4 regions of the Herbaspirillum sp. WKF16 genome follow, and region 2 is predicted to be linked to each of the others. Evidence: predicted binding sites of a transcription regulator. Region 2 holds the regulator's gene; each other region holds the start of a gene.
What was found. Region 2 encodes LexA, which represses DNA repair genes until DNA is damaged. Its sites were predicted from a motif close to ACTGTATNNNNATACAGT; they were not measured.
Positions count from the first base shown of each region.

Region 1: the regulator LexA is predicted to act here: its motif matches at 1,616-1,633, upstream of imuA (translesion DNA synthesis-associated protein ImuA).
Region 3: the regulator LexA is predicted to act here: its motif matches at 1,907-1,924, upstream of recA (recombinase RecA).
Region 4: the regulator LexA is predicted to act here: its motif matches at 1,002-1,019, upstream of Herbaro_RS08620 (PA0069 family radical SAM protein).

Region 1 is NZ_CP118632.1:2,409,075-2,412,374, forward strand. It holds gene Herbaro_RS10970 (Y-family DNA polymerase) at 1-899, opposite strand, end outside; gene imuA (translesion DNA synthesis-associated protein ImuA) at 829-1,563, opposite strand; gene Herbaro_RS10980 (KGG domain-containing protein) at 2,192-2,524, shown strand; gene Herbaro_RS10985 (YoaK family protein) at 2,670-3,300, opposite strand, start outside.
Region 2 is NZ_CP118632.1:2,128,703-2,132,002, reverse strand. It holds gene rplI (50S ribosomal protein L9) at 1-47, opposite strand, end outside; gene rpsR (30S ribosomal protein S18) at 74-358, opposite strand; gene priB (primosomal replication protein N) at 410-703, opposite strand; gene rpsF (30S ribosomal protein S6) at 739-1,104, opposite strand; gene lexA (transcriptional repressor LexA) at 1,409-2,062, shown strand; gene Herbaro_RS09785 (tetratricopeptide repeat protein) at 2,300-3,300, shown strand, end outside.
Region 3 is NZ_CP118632.1:752,705-756,004, forward strand. It holds gene Herbaro_RS03340 (sensor histidine kinase) at 1-33, opposite strand, end outside; gene Herbaro_RS03345 (tetratricopeptide repeat-containing response regulator) at 36-1,664, opposite strand; gene recA (recombinase RecA) at 2,035-3,090, shown strand.
Region 4 is NZ_CP118632.1:1,925,090-1,928,389, forward strand. It holds gene Herbaro_RS08615 (sigma-54-dependent Fis family transcriptional regulator) at 1-811, opposite strand, end outside; gene Herbaro_RS08620 (PA0069 family radical SAM protein) at 1,036-2,310, shown strand; gene Herbaro_RS08625 (TSUP family transporter) at 2,335-3,171, opposite strand; gene Herbaro_RS08630 (AraC family transcriptional regulator) at 3,293-3,300, shown strand, end outside.

The sequences.
Region 1 (3,300 bases), 280 kb from region 2:
CAGGCGGCGACCGACAAGGCCAGCGTGAGTTCGGTGGGCGGCGCCGCCTGGCGGCCGCGTTCGTGCTCCAGCGACAACCGCAGCTGCTTGACGGCCAGCTGGCGCGCGCCCAGCCAGCCGGCCAGCTGCGCCAGCAGGCGCTGCGCGTAGGCGCCGAGGATGTCGGCGTGGTCGATCCGGTCGGGCAGCTCGATGCGGGCATGGAAGGCGGGCGGCGCCTCGACCCAGCGGTGCAGCTCGGCCGCCTCGCCGTAGGCGCGGTCCATCATCTCCAGCACGGCCTTGCCGCAGCGTCGCTGCAGGCCGGCGCGCGGCAAGCGGCGCAGTTCGCCCAGGCGGCGCACGCCCAGGCCGTGCAGCCACTCCAGGTGCGGCCGCGCGGGCGGCAACAGCGCCACCGGCAGGCGTTCCAACCGGCGCCGCATCGAGGCCGGGCGCAGCGTGCGCACGTAGCCGGAACGCGCCAGCAGCCAGGCGCCGGCGGCGCTCACCGCGCAACTCAGCGTGGCCGACAATCCCAGCCGCGCGATGGTGACGCGCACCTTGCGGCACAGCGCGCGGATGCCGCCGAACAGGCGCAGGCTGGCCCCGACTTCCAGCAGCACGCAATCCTCTTCGGCCAGCGTCACCTGCGGCGTGTATTGCAACAGGGCCAGCGCGGCCTCGCCCAGCAAGGCAGCCTCGCGCAACGGGTCGCGCTCGTGCCAGTGGGCCGCGGGCGATAGCAGCTGGGCGCCGCCGCGGCGCATGCCATCGCGCACGCCGTCGGCGCGCGCCGGGGCAGAGATGGCGCTGACGCGGTCGTGCTCGAAGACCACGGCCGCTTCCTCAGCCAGCCAGTTCGGGCGAAAGGCTTCCAGTTGCAGCAGCGGCAGGTGTACGGCGATCCACAGGGGCATGGCGTTGCAAATTCGGTGAAGGCGTCAGGGGAATGAACAAGGGGCGCTCGCGCAGCGGTCCGCGTCGCTTGAGAAAACCGATTTCCAGGCCGTCGGGCGCCGGCCGCAGCGACAGCCGCAAGGGCGCCGGCGAAGCCTCGCGCGCGCAGGCCAGCGGACGGAACAGGAAGAACAGGGTGCTGCCGCCCTGGGCCGCCACATGCAACCGGCGCAGGCTGTCGGCGCGTATCCTGGCTTGCCACAGCAGCAGGGCCTGGCAGCTGTCGGCGCGCAGCACCTGCTCGGCGGCCCAGCAGGCGTCGGCCTGGCTGCCGGCCTGCAAGCGCAGCAGGCGCGAGGCCGCCACGCCCATGTGCGTCCAGCCCGGCGCATTGGCCGCATGCGGCGCCTGCAGCAGGGCGATGCGCCCGGCGCCGGGGCGCTCGCGCTGTTGCGGCGGCCGGGCCAGCAGGGGACGCAGCAGCCGCAATTCGCCGATGCCGGCCTGCGGCAGCAGCAGCTCGATCAACACGCCGGCCGGCCAGCCGCCTTCCGGCAGTTCCGCATCCAGCGCCTGGAATCCGCTGGCCACGCCGCGCGCGCCGCCCCGCGCCAGCTGGGACGCCAGCCAGAGCGAAGGATGGATCGCTTCCGGCGCAGGGGCCGGTGAGGAAGGCGTCAACATGGAGTGGCGGTACGGAACAGCCGCAAGCGAGGCTGTTCGAAAAAATCCGATAACTGTATAAATATACAGTATATGGCGCGCCGGGCGAGAAAAGTTACAAAGCAGAGGGGCAAAAAAAGGGCCGCTCAAGGGCGGCCCAATAGGAGGCTGGAGGTAACCTCCGGAGACTAGCGTTGATCCTTGCGCCTTGCTGGAGGCGTGAGGAGGATGTCAGGGCCGATGTTAGCCGCGCGTCCCGTCTTGCGTTATCGGCGCATGCCGCATGCTGCGGTCAGCCGATGTCGCCGCTCCTGTCGGCAAGTCTTGATGAGCGGAAAACACCGATGAGGCGCGGCGGCCTGCTGATGAGCCATACCTCTTTTGACGGATTTCGAGCTCAACGATAAGAATTCGTAAGCTCATCTTCACGGATTCCTTCATTTCCTACAGACAACGCCTACAAGGGCTGATGGACTCTTCTGATAGTTACTGCCGGGGATGCTTCCTAAACTGCAGGCGTGGACAGAAGGCTTGCGCTTTCGACGTGATGCCGGGAGATGAACCCGGCGCCATGGCAAGACAAGGGTAAGGCATGGGTCTTGCCCACCGGCTGTCCTCCAACTTTTCCGATCAGACAAAGGAGTCAGACATGGCAAATGCACAAAACCCGGGCAGCAGCAACCGCGGCTTCGCAGCGATGGACCCGCAAAAGCAGCGCCAGATCGCCAGCATGGGAGGCAAGGCAGCCCATGCCAAGGGCGCTGCCCACGAGTTCACCTCTGCCGAAGCGCGCGAAGCTGGCCGCAAGGGCGGACTGAACAGCCATGGCCGCAAGAACGCCAATGCCGGCGACGCCGGTAGTGTGGCCGTAGCCGCTCCACAGATGACCCAGAGCGCGCCGCAGGTGCAGCAGGTCCAACAGCCGCAGCAGCCCCAGCAGCAACCGCAACAGTCCGATCGCAACCCCTTGCAGCAGGGTTGAGCGACGCCGGCAGGCGATCGCAGGCCGCGTAGCCGACGACGGCGCGGCAGCCGGGAAGACCGGCATGCATGAGCATGTGCAATACCGATAACAAGAAAACGAAAAGGCGCCCGCAGCGCCTTTTTTTGTGTCCGGCGGCGGCCTTTCAATGCCGCGACAGGTCGTCCAGCAGCGGCACCAGCGCCAGCAGGAACAGCAAGGCGGCGAGCGGCACGATGGCGATGAAACCCAGCGCCTTGAAGCCCAGCGCGCCGGCCACGCCGCCCAGGAAGAACATCATCAGCAGCGATGCCAGCAGTGCGAACTTGCGCCGCGCCGGCGGCACCGGGTCGTCGGCCGGCATTTCCCCGGGCGCCTTGGGGGCCAGCTTCCAGTAGCATATCCGGCCCAGCTCGATGCCGATGTCGGTGACCAGGCCGGTGACGTGGGTGGTGCGGATCTCCGAGCGCGAGATCTTGCTGATCATGGCGTTCTGCAGCCCCATGACGAAGCACAGCAGCATCACCGTGACCGGCGCAAACAACAATCGATGGCCGTCCAGGTTGCTGCCCAGGATGCCGAAGCACAGCAGCAGCCCGGCTTCGGCCATCAGCGGCATGGCGTATTCGCTGTGCAGGCGCCGCCGCCGCGCCCAGTTGATCATCACCGCCGAGCCTGCCGCGCCGGCCATGAAGGCCAGCAGCGAGCCGGCGCCGGCGGCCAGCAGCATGGTCTGTCCCAGCGCCAGGTCATCGGCCAGCGCCGACACCACGCCCGACATGTGCGAGGTGTATTGC
Region 2 (3,300 bases):
CCCAGACCGCCGAGATTAACGATTTTTTCCAACAGAATAACTTGCATGTTTTTCTCCTATTTCTCGGCGTCGATTACGCGTTGTGCAGATCGGTGTAAGGCACCAAGGCCAGGTAACGAGCACGCTTGATCGCGGTGTCGACTTGACGTTGATAGTGCGCCTTGGTACCAGTCAGACGTGCCGGCATGATCTTGCCGTTTTCCTGGATGAAGTCCTTCAGGGTATCCACGTCCTTGTAATCGACCTGTTCAACGCCGGCGGCGGTGAAACGGCAGAATTTCTTGCGCTTGAACAGCGGGTTTTGCTGTTGACGCTTGTTTTTCAGCTTGCTTTTATCGAACTTTTTACCGAATGCCATTTTTGGCTCCTGTATCTAAAATTGGGTGAGATCTTGTCGGCCCCATGGGGCTCAATCGACCGGATCAAAATCAACGATGTGAAACACGATGCTCTTGCTGTTGCGATTCCTGCGGGCCAGAAATCCGGTGAACCGGAACATCCCGCCCAGCGTCGCCTTGTTGAGTCGACCGGAGATTTCCCCGGCGGCCATCGCCGCGACATCGAACTCGACCAGGCGCTTGATACCGGCTTCCATCTGCTCCGACTGATGCTGCAACCTGGCGGTCACGATCGGGATACCGGCCGGCGTATAACGCAACACATCACGTTCTGCCAGGCTGGCGATGACTTGAAGCTGGTTCACTCTCCGCTAGGAATGCTACGCAATCGCACAGCCGATCAGGCTGCCGGCGCTTCGGTACGGCTCTTGGCCGCGTCTTCCTTCTGCACTGCCTTCAGGATCGGCGAAGGACCGGTTTCGGCCTTCTTCATCTTGACGGTCAGGTGGCGCAGGACGGCGTCGTTGAACTTGAAACCGGTTTCGATTTCGGCCAGCGTTTCGCTGTCGACTTCGATATTCAGGCAGACGTAGTGTGCCTTGGCCAGTTTCTGGATCTGGTAAGCCAGTTGACGACGGCCCCAATCTTCGACACGGTGCACCTTGCCGCCGCGGGTGGTGACGATGCCCTTGTAACGCTCGATCATGGCCGGCACTTGCTCGCTTTGGTCCGGGTGGACGATAAATACGATTTCATAATGACGCATGTAGACTCCTTTTGGACTATTGACAAAACGCCCACCTCGGCGTCAAGACGAGTGTGGGAAGAGGAAAGCCGGCAATCATACAAGGTTTTCGCTGGAACAGCAATGCTGGCGGCCCCTTCTGCGGCCGCCAGCCGACATTTCCGTTCGTCGCCTATATAAATAGAGCGCGGGAGGCAAAGCGCGTACCGGCGTGACTGAAAAAATCCGCTGCGTCGCGCATGTTGCCGTTGACACAAAGATTGCACCTGTATAAAAATACAGACTGTTCATACAAACAGCCTTCCTCCAAAGAAAGGCATCCGACATGCTCAAGCTCACCGCGCGCCAGGAACAGATCCTCAACCTGATCAAGAACGCCATCGAAAACACCGGCTTCCCCCCGACGCGCGCAGAGATCGCCTCCGAACTGGGCTTTCGCTCGGCCAACGCCGCCGAAGAGCATCTTCAGGCGCTCGCCCGCAAGGGCGCCATCGAGATTTCACCGGGCACCTCGCGCGGCATCCGCCTGCGCGAATCCGGCGCCGGCCTGGCCCAGGCCGCCCGCCAGATGGCGCTGCCCCACCCCGCGCTGATGCAGCTGAACCTGCCGCTGGTCGGCCGCGTGGCGGCCGGCTCGCCCATCCTGGCGCAGGAACACATTGAAAAGAACTACCAGGTCGATCCCGCGCTGTTTTCTGCCCGCCCCGACTACCTGCTGAAGGTCCGCGGCATGTCCATGCGCGACGCCGGCATCCTGGACGGCGACATCCTGGCCGTCAAGAAAACCGGGGAAGCACGCAACGGACAGATTGTGGTGGCTCGCCTCGGCGACGACGTCACCGTCAAGCGCTACCAGAAGACCGGCGGCAATATCGCCTTGCTGCCCGAAAATCCGGATTTCGAACCCATCATCGTCTCCCCGGACACCGAGGATTTCACGCTCGAAGGCCTGGCAGTGGGCTTGCTGCGCAGCTGGTAAGCCAGGACCTCCCGACATGCCCGGTACGCCGGGCATGTCGCCCCCCCTCCCGCCCGGCCACCCGCTCCGGCACCGCAACGACAGCGTCGCAGCCGAACCTCAGCGCGCGCATTTCCCAAATCAAGGCTTTTTTGCGTTCTGTTCACACTTTCGTGCGCACGCGATGACGCATATCATGCGAACCTAACGAATTGCGCCCTGATGGCGCACACCCTCATCACATGCAAGGAACCTTTGATGTCGACGCGCAAGAGCAGTGCCAAATCATCGCCCACCACCAGCCAGCCCCAACTGCAAGACTTGCTGGACGTACGCCGCTGCCTTGACCTGCTCGACGACCACAAGACGGACGAGGCCAAGGCGCTGTGCGAGGCCGTACTCAAACGCGCCCCCAAACTGGTCTACGCCAACAATGCGCGCGGCCTCATCGCGATGCATGAAGAAAACTTCCCTGAAGCGGAAAGCTATCTGCGTCGCGCCGTCGACGCCGACCCCGAGAACCCGGAGTACATCACCAGCCTGGCCAATGCCGTCCTCAAGCAGTATCGCATCGACGAATCGGTCAAGCTGTTCGAACTTGCCATCAGCCACAACCGAGAATACCGCGATGCCCGCGTCGGCCTGGCCAACGCCCTGCATGAGAAAAACGATCCCGACGCATCGATCGCCTATTTCGAAGATGCGGTCAAGCGCGAGCCGGATGCACCAGGCCCGCTGTCGCACCTGGGACGCGCCCTGATCGACGGCCGCCGCTTCCCGGAGGCTGTCGCCACGATCCTGAAATCGCTGGAGCTGGATATTGCCTTCGCGCCATCCCACACCGCATTGGGCGAAGCTTTCCATGCGATGGCCATGTACAAGGAAGCACTGGAATCCTACAAAACCTCCCTGCTGCTGGATCCAACCGACATTTACGCCCACAACAAGATCGCAGACACCTACATCAAGCTCAACGAGCCCACCGAGGCGCACGAGCATTACCGCAAGATCATCGAGCTCGCCCCCAAGGATCCAAACAGCTACGCCAAGCTGGCCATCAGCTATGCAGCCAACAACGACCTTCATGAAGCCGCGATGTCGCTGTTCCGGCAGGCGCTCGACATCGATCCGCGCCACGTGCTGACGCTCAACAACCTCGGCGCCGTGTTGCATGACAACGGCCAGCTCCGGGAAGCTATCGAGTGTTTCGAGAAGGCGCTGAGCTACAAGCCGAACTATTCGACGGCCCGCCACAACAT
Region 3 (3,300 bases), 1.4 Mb from region 2:
GTGAATGATGATCGCGGCAAGCTTGGGATCCATGGTCAGCTCTTGGGGGCTACTTTGCTCAGCGTGTCGCGCAGGAACTTGTGCATCTTGGCGACACGGTCGTTGCCCGGAATCAGGCGGTCCAGGGTGGCCAGATAGCGCCGTACCCGCTTGACGTACTCGTCGTTCCAGCCGCGCTGACTCATCCACAGCAGGTGCAGCTGCGCCGCCGCCAGCAGCACGCCGGTGTTCTCCGGCATGCTGGCCAGGGCTTCCTCCAGCTTAACCAGCGACTCGTCGGGCTTGGCGCTGCGCATGAGCGCGTTGGCCTCGGCGATGATGCTCATGCAGTGCTTGACGGCGCCGTCGATCAGCTCCTCGGCCAGCGCGGTCTTGCCGGTGTCGGCCAGTACCTTGCGCGCCAGCGTCTGCAGCGTCTTGTTCTCGTGATCGGACTTGATGGCGTCGGCAATCAGCTTGGCGCCTTCCTCGTCCTTGCCCATCGAGAAGGCGGCCTTGGCCAGCGCCAGCGTGGCCACTTCGGAGATATCCTTGCCGGCGGCTTGCTTGGCGGTCTCGAAGGCCTGTTGCGCCGAGATGGTGTCGCCCAGCTGCACGTAGGCCTGGGCCTGCACCGCGGCCTGGGCCGAGGTGAAGACGCTGGATTCCTCGTAGCGGCGCGGGGCGCTTTCCAGCAGGCGCAGCGCCTGGTCCGGATCGCCGCTGTCGACGTGCACCTGGGCCAGCGACAGCAGGTCGGTGGGCTGCGCGGTGAGCGAGCCCTTGGTGTGCTTGAGCACCCGGTCGTAGGCTTCGCGCGCCTGGTCGAGATGGCCGCTGCGGTAGGCCACTTCGCCCACCAGGCGGCTGCGGCGCGCCGACGGGATGATCTCGGAGGAGGTCGTCAGCGCGGCCAGCGCGCCTTCCTGGTTGCCCTGCGCCTCGTCGATCTGCGCCAGCAGGTCGTAGGCGGCGATGAACTGCTTGTTTTGCGCCAGCACGTCTTCGACGATGGTGCGCGCGTCATTGAGCTGGCCGGCCACGATGTTGCAGCGGGCCAGGCCGATCTTGGCCCACACCAGGTCGTCGCGCATGCCCAGCGCCTGGGCGTAGACCTCGCGCGCCTCGTCGATGCGGCGCTGCTCGATGAGCAGCGTGCCCTTGGTCTTCATGATCTCGACGATCCACTTGGGCGCGTTCTTGAGCACGGTGTCGCACTCGATGATGGCGCCGGCGAAATCCTTGCGCTTCATCTTCTCGGTCACCGGCAGCATGGCGTGCTGCTTCTCCAGCAGGCGATCGACGCGCTCGGCGATGCGGCTGGCCGTCAGCGGCTTGAGCATGTAGGCGTCGGGCTGGAACTCCGCGGCGCTGGCAACGAGGTTGTAGCCGCTCTCGGCGGTCACCATGATGAACATGGAGGTCGGCGAGAGCATGTTCTGGGTGCGGAAGAACTCCAGCAATTGCTGGCCGTTGCTTTCCTTGTTCAGGTTGTAGTCGCAGATGATGAGGTCGTAAGTTCCGGCCTGCACGAAACGAATCGCCTCGTCCGGCGTGGCTGCCTGGTCTACCTTGGTCACGCCGAGCTGGCCGAGATGCATCCGAATGTTCTGGCGCATCGTCGGCATGTCGTCGATGATCAGGCTGCGTAGGGCGCTGATATGGCTAAAGGGAACTAAACTCATGACAACAGTCTATAAAACAGTCTTATTTATCTCGTTATATTGCTAAGCCGAAATGTATATCAATTCGGCATGAATCCCTAGCAAAGATAGGGGCCGAATCCTTGTGCATTTCTCGGGAAGCAGCGAGTGTGCCGGTTTTTGGCCGGGCCTGCATCATTCTTTCTCGTCCCCTGCCGCTGTAATCCCCGGGGTCTCTTATAATTGCGCCCTCCAACTATCGCGCAAAAACGCTTGCGCGAATCACTGTTTTTTTATACAGTACTGCCTAGTTGATCTGCGGCGCCCGGCAACATGCCCGGCTGCGGCAGGTGCATCAGGCAATACCTTTCCTGTACGACAATTCTTCACGACCTTTTGCCGAGAGAGATTTATGGACGACAAAAAAGCTGCGAACAACTCTGAAAAGGGTAAAGCGCTGGCCGCCGCGTTGGCGCAGATTGAAAAGCAGTTTGGCAAGGGCTCCGTGATGCGCATGGAGGACGGCAGCGTCGCCGAGGAAATCCAGGTCGTGTCGACCGGCTCGCTGGGGCTGGACATCGCCCTGGGCGTCGGCGGCCTGCCGCGCGGCCGCGTCGTCGAGATCTACGGCCCGGAGTCGTCGGGCAAGACCACGCTGACCCTGCAAGCCATTGCCGAAATGCAAAAACTGGGCGGCACCTGCGCCTTCATCGACGCCGAGCACGCGCTGGATGTCACCTACGCGCAAAAGCTGGGCGTCAACCTGACCGACCTGCTGATCTCGCAGCCCGACACCGGCGAACAGGCGCTTGAAATCACCGACGCCCTGGTGCGCTCGGGCGCGGTCGACCTGATCGTGGTCGACTCCGTGGCGGCGCTCACGCCCAAGGCTGAAATCGAAGGCGACATGGGCGACTCGCTGCCCGGCCTGCAGGCCCGCCTGATGTCGCAGGCGCTGCGCAAGCTGACCGGCAGCATCAACCGCACCAATACCACCGTCATCTTCATCAACCAGATCCGCATGAAGATCGGCGTCATGTTCGGCAACCCGGAAACCACCACCGGCGGCAATGCGCTGAAGTTCTACGCCTCCGTGCGCCTGGACATCCGCCGCACCGGTTCGATCAAGTCCGGCGACGAAGTCATCGGCAGCGAAACCCGCGTCAAGGTCGTCAAGAACAAGGTCGCGCCGCCGTTCCGCGAAGCGCACTTCGATATCCTGTATGGAGAAGGCACCTCGCGCGAAGGCGAGATCCTGGACCTCGGCTCCGAGCACAAGGTGGTGGAGAAGTCCGGCGCCTGGTACAGCTACAACGGCGAGAAGATCGGCCAGGGCAAGGACAACGCGCGCAACTTCCTGAAGGAGCGCCCGGAACTGGCGCGCGAGATCGAGAACAAGGTCCGCATCGCGCTGGGCGTGCCCGAGCTGGCCGGTGGCGAGGCCCAGGCGCAAGAGCAAGCTTCCTGATCGGCGACTCCCTGTCGATCCCCGTAGAACGAGTACGCCGGCGTGGCGGCCAGGGTTGCCTGGCCCGCCGCCGTCCCGCCGGTGGTCGTAATCGCCGTGGATGCCATCGATCTGCATCGCAGGTTTTCGCGGCGGCTGTAGTGCGCATTACCGCTGTATCAGCTTCATCCGTTTCGCCCGCTCCATCCGTTTCAATTGTTCCAACCGCAT
Region 4 (3,300 bases), 200 kb from region 2:
ACAGCGAGCCGAAGGTATGCGACTGCAGCGCCGCCAGCGGCAGGCCGAGCTGGAACAGCGCGCTGCGGTTGGCCGCCAGGAAGCGCCCGCCCGGCGCGAAGGTAGCGATGCCCTCGACCAGCGTGCCGACGAATTCCGGGCGGCTGTGGAAGTGCAGGGTGATGCAATCGGGGAAGCTGCCGGCCAGCAGCTGGTTCTCGATCATCTGCGCCGACATGCGCACCAGCGCCAGGGTGTGCTTGTGGAAGCCGCCGCATTCGCCCGAGACGTCTAGCACGCCCAGCACCTGGCCGCGATGGTCGAAGATGGGCGCGGCCGAACAGGTCAGGAAGCGGTTGGCGTCGAGGTAGTGCTCCTGCGCGTGCACGATGGTGGGCTTCTGCTCGAACAGCGCCGTGCCGATGGCGTTGGTGCCGCGCAGCTGTTCCGACCAGCGGCCGCCTGCGCCCAGCGCCACGCGGTCGGCCTTGGCCAGGAAGTCGCTGTCGCCCAGCGTGTGGACGATGGTGCCCTCGGCGTCCGACAGGATCACCATGCTGTGGGTATTGCGGATCTGGTCGTAGAGCGTCTCCATGACCGGCTTGGCATGGCTGGAGAGCGCCTGGCTCGATTGCAGCGCCAGCGCCAGGTCCGCGCGCGAGAGCGTGGACAGGTCGGGGCGCTGGGCGCGCGTGAGGCCGTAGGAGGAGCTGCGCTGGTGCGAACGTTCGATGACGTGCAGGTCGAGCGCGCCGTCGGCCGCCGCCTGCACCACGGGGCCATGGGACAGCGCCGCGCCGGCGCCGCCTGGCCGGTTTTCCCGGTATTGCATCGTTGTCTCCTTGGAACGTAGGAACCCGACGGTTCTTTGTTCCCCCTGTCCGATTTTTTGTATTCGGTACTGTGCGTCCAAGCATAACCGATTAATCCGCACGCTACCGGCATGGTCGCGCGCGATGTTGGCAGGGCGGCAAGGGAAAATTGAAACAGGGTTTGCAGGCGCCGGCTGGGGCGGGCAAAATACTGTTTATATATACAGTAATCATCCACTCCGCCATGTCCAGCTCATCGCGTTTCCCCAGGTTTCCAGAAGGCATCGCCGCGCCTTTCCCCAAGCAGCCCAAGCCGCCTTCGGACGACGACGCCACGCTCACGACCGAGACCTACATCCATCGCCAGCAGGCCCCCCTCAAGGGCCGCGGCGCCGTCACCAACCTGCGCGGACGCTACGATTCGGTCAGCCGCGAGGAGTTCGACGACGGCTGGCAGGCGCTGCGGTTCGCGCCGTCCGCGCCGTCCGAAGGCGAGGACGCCGCGGCGCCGGAAGCGGAAGAGCCTGCCAGGCTCAAGACCATCGTCACCGAGGAAACCGCCAAGTCCATCCTCAGCCGCAACCGCTCGCCGGACCTGCCGTTCTCGGTCTCGCTCAATCCCTACCGGGGCTGCGAGCACGGCTGCGTCTACTGCTTCGCGCGGCCTTCGCACAGCTATCTCGGCCTGTCGCCGGGGCTGGATTTCGAAAGCCGCCTGGTGGCCAAGACCAATGCCCCGGAACTGCTGCTGCGCGAGCTGGCCAAGCCGTCCTATGAACCGGACACGATCACGGTGGGCATCAACACCGACGCCTACCAGCCCATCGAGCGCGAGCTGCGGATTACGCGCCGCGTGCTGCAGATCCTGCACGACTGCGGCAACCCGGTAGCCTTGATCACCAAGTCCGCGCTGATCGAGCGCGACATCGACCTGCTGGCGGCAATGGCGGCGAAGCGCCAGGCCATCGCCGCCGTCACCATCACCACGCTCGACCCGGCCGTCGCACGCACGCTGGAGCCGCGCGCGGCCAGCCCGGCGCGCCGCCTGCGCGTCATCAGGACGCTGGCCGAGGCCGGCATCCCGGTCAGCGTGTCGATTGCACCGGTGATTCCCTTTGTCACCGAGCCCGATCTCGAACGCGTGATGGAGGCGGCGATCGACGCCGGCGCGGGGCAGGCCGGCTACATCGTGTTGCGCCTGCCATGGGAGGTCAGCCCGCTGTTCCGGCAGTGGCTGCAGGCGCATTTCCCCGAGCGCGCCGCGCGCGTGATGAACCGCATCCAGGACATGCGCGGCGGCAAGGACTACGACGCCGATTTCGCCACCCGCATGCGCGGCGCCGGCGTCTGGGCCGACCTGCTGCAGCAGCGCTTCGAGAAGGCCAGCCAGCGCCTGGGCATCAGCCACCGCAACCGCGCCTTCGCCACGCTCGACGCCAGCCAGTTCCGGCGGCCGCTGCTGGCGCCGGCGCCGCGCGAGCAGCGGCAGCGCAACGCGGGGCAGCTGGACCTGTTCTGAGGCTGGAACGAGCCCAAGAGCAGCTCAAACGGTCATCTTGAACAGGACCAGCAGCAACAGGCCCATGTAGGCGCCGACGCGCATGCGCTCCGGCATGCTCCCGGCCAGGGGCCTCGCCAGGCGCATGCCGGCCAGCGCGGCAACGGCCAGCAAGGCGGCCGCGCTGAGGTCGACGTGGCCGACATGCCATGCGCCCGCTTCCGCGCCGCGCAGGCCGGCGGCGGCGAGGTAGACCGCGCAGGCCGCCAGCGCCGCGCTGGCCGCCAGCAGTTGGGACAACGCCGAGGCGCACTCGGCGTCATGGCCGCCGCGCCGCATCAGCGGCACGGTCATGGCGCCGCCGCCCACACCGGCGCCGGCCGACAGCGAGCCCGCGGCCAGCACCGCGCAGGCATTGAGCAAGAGCGGCAGGCGGCGCGGCACGGAGGGCGGCAGGATGCCATGCGCGGGGCCGGTTTTCTCCATGCGATCGAAGCGCAGCGCGCAATCGGCAATCAGCGCCGACAGGTACAGCACGTACAGCAGCCGCAGCCGGAACGGCGAGCAGGCGAGCGCCGCCAGCGCGCCGGCCAGCGCGCCGGTGGCGGCATACAGGCACAGCGGCCAGCACTTGCGCAGGGAGATCCGTCGCGCGCTCAGATAAGGCCGGCAGGCTGCGGCGGCGGTGATGGCCAGCACGCAGGCCGAGGTGCCGACCGCGACGTGCATGGCCATGCGGTGCAGGGCGCTGCCTGCGGGATACAGCGCCGTCAGGCTGCAATACATCAGCGGCACCACCACCGTGCCGCTGCCGGTGCGCAGCAGCGAAATGGCGCAGCCGGACAGCAGGCCGAAGGCGGCGAGGGCGAGGTAGAAGTTCATGGCGGCGTGCTCGTGATGGCGGGCGGATGGGGGCACGATAGGCCGCACCGGTTTGACTGGCTTTCGATGTCGGGACAATAATGTTCGAATTTCCGCCAAGCTCCTCGATTTCACCGAACAGATGACAGA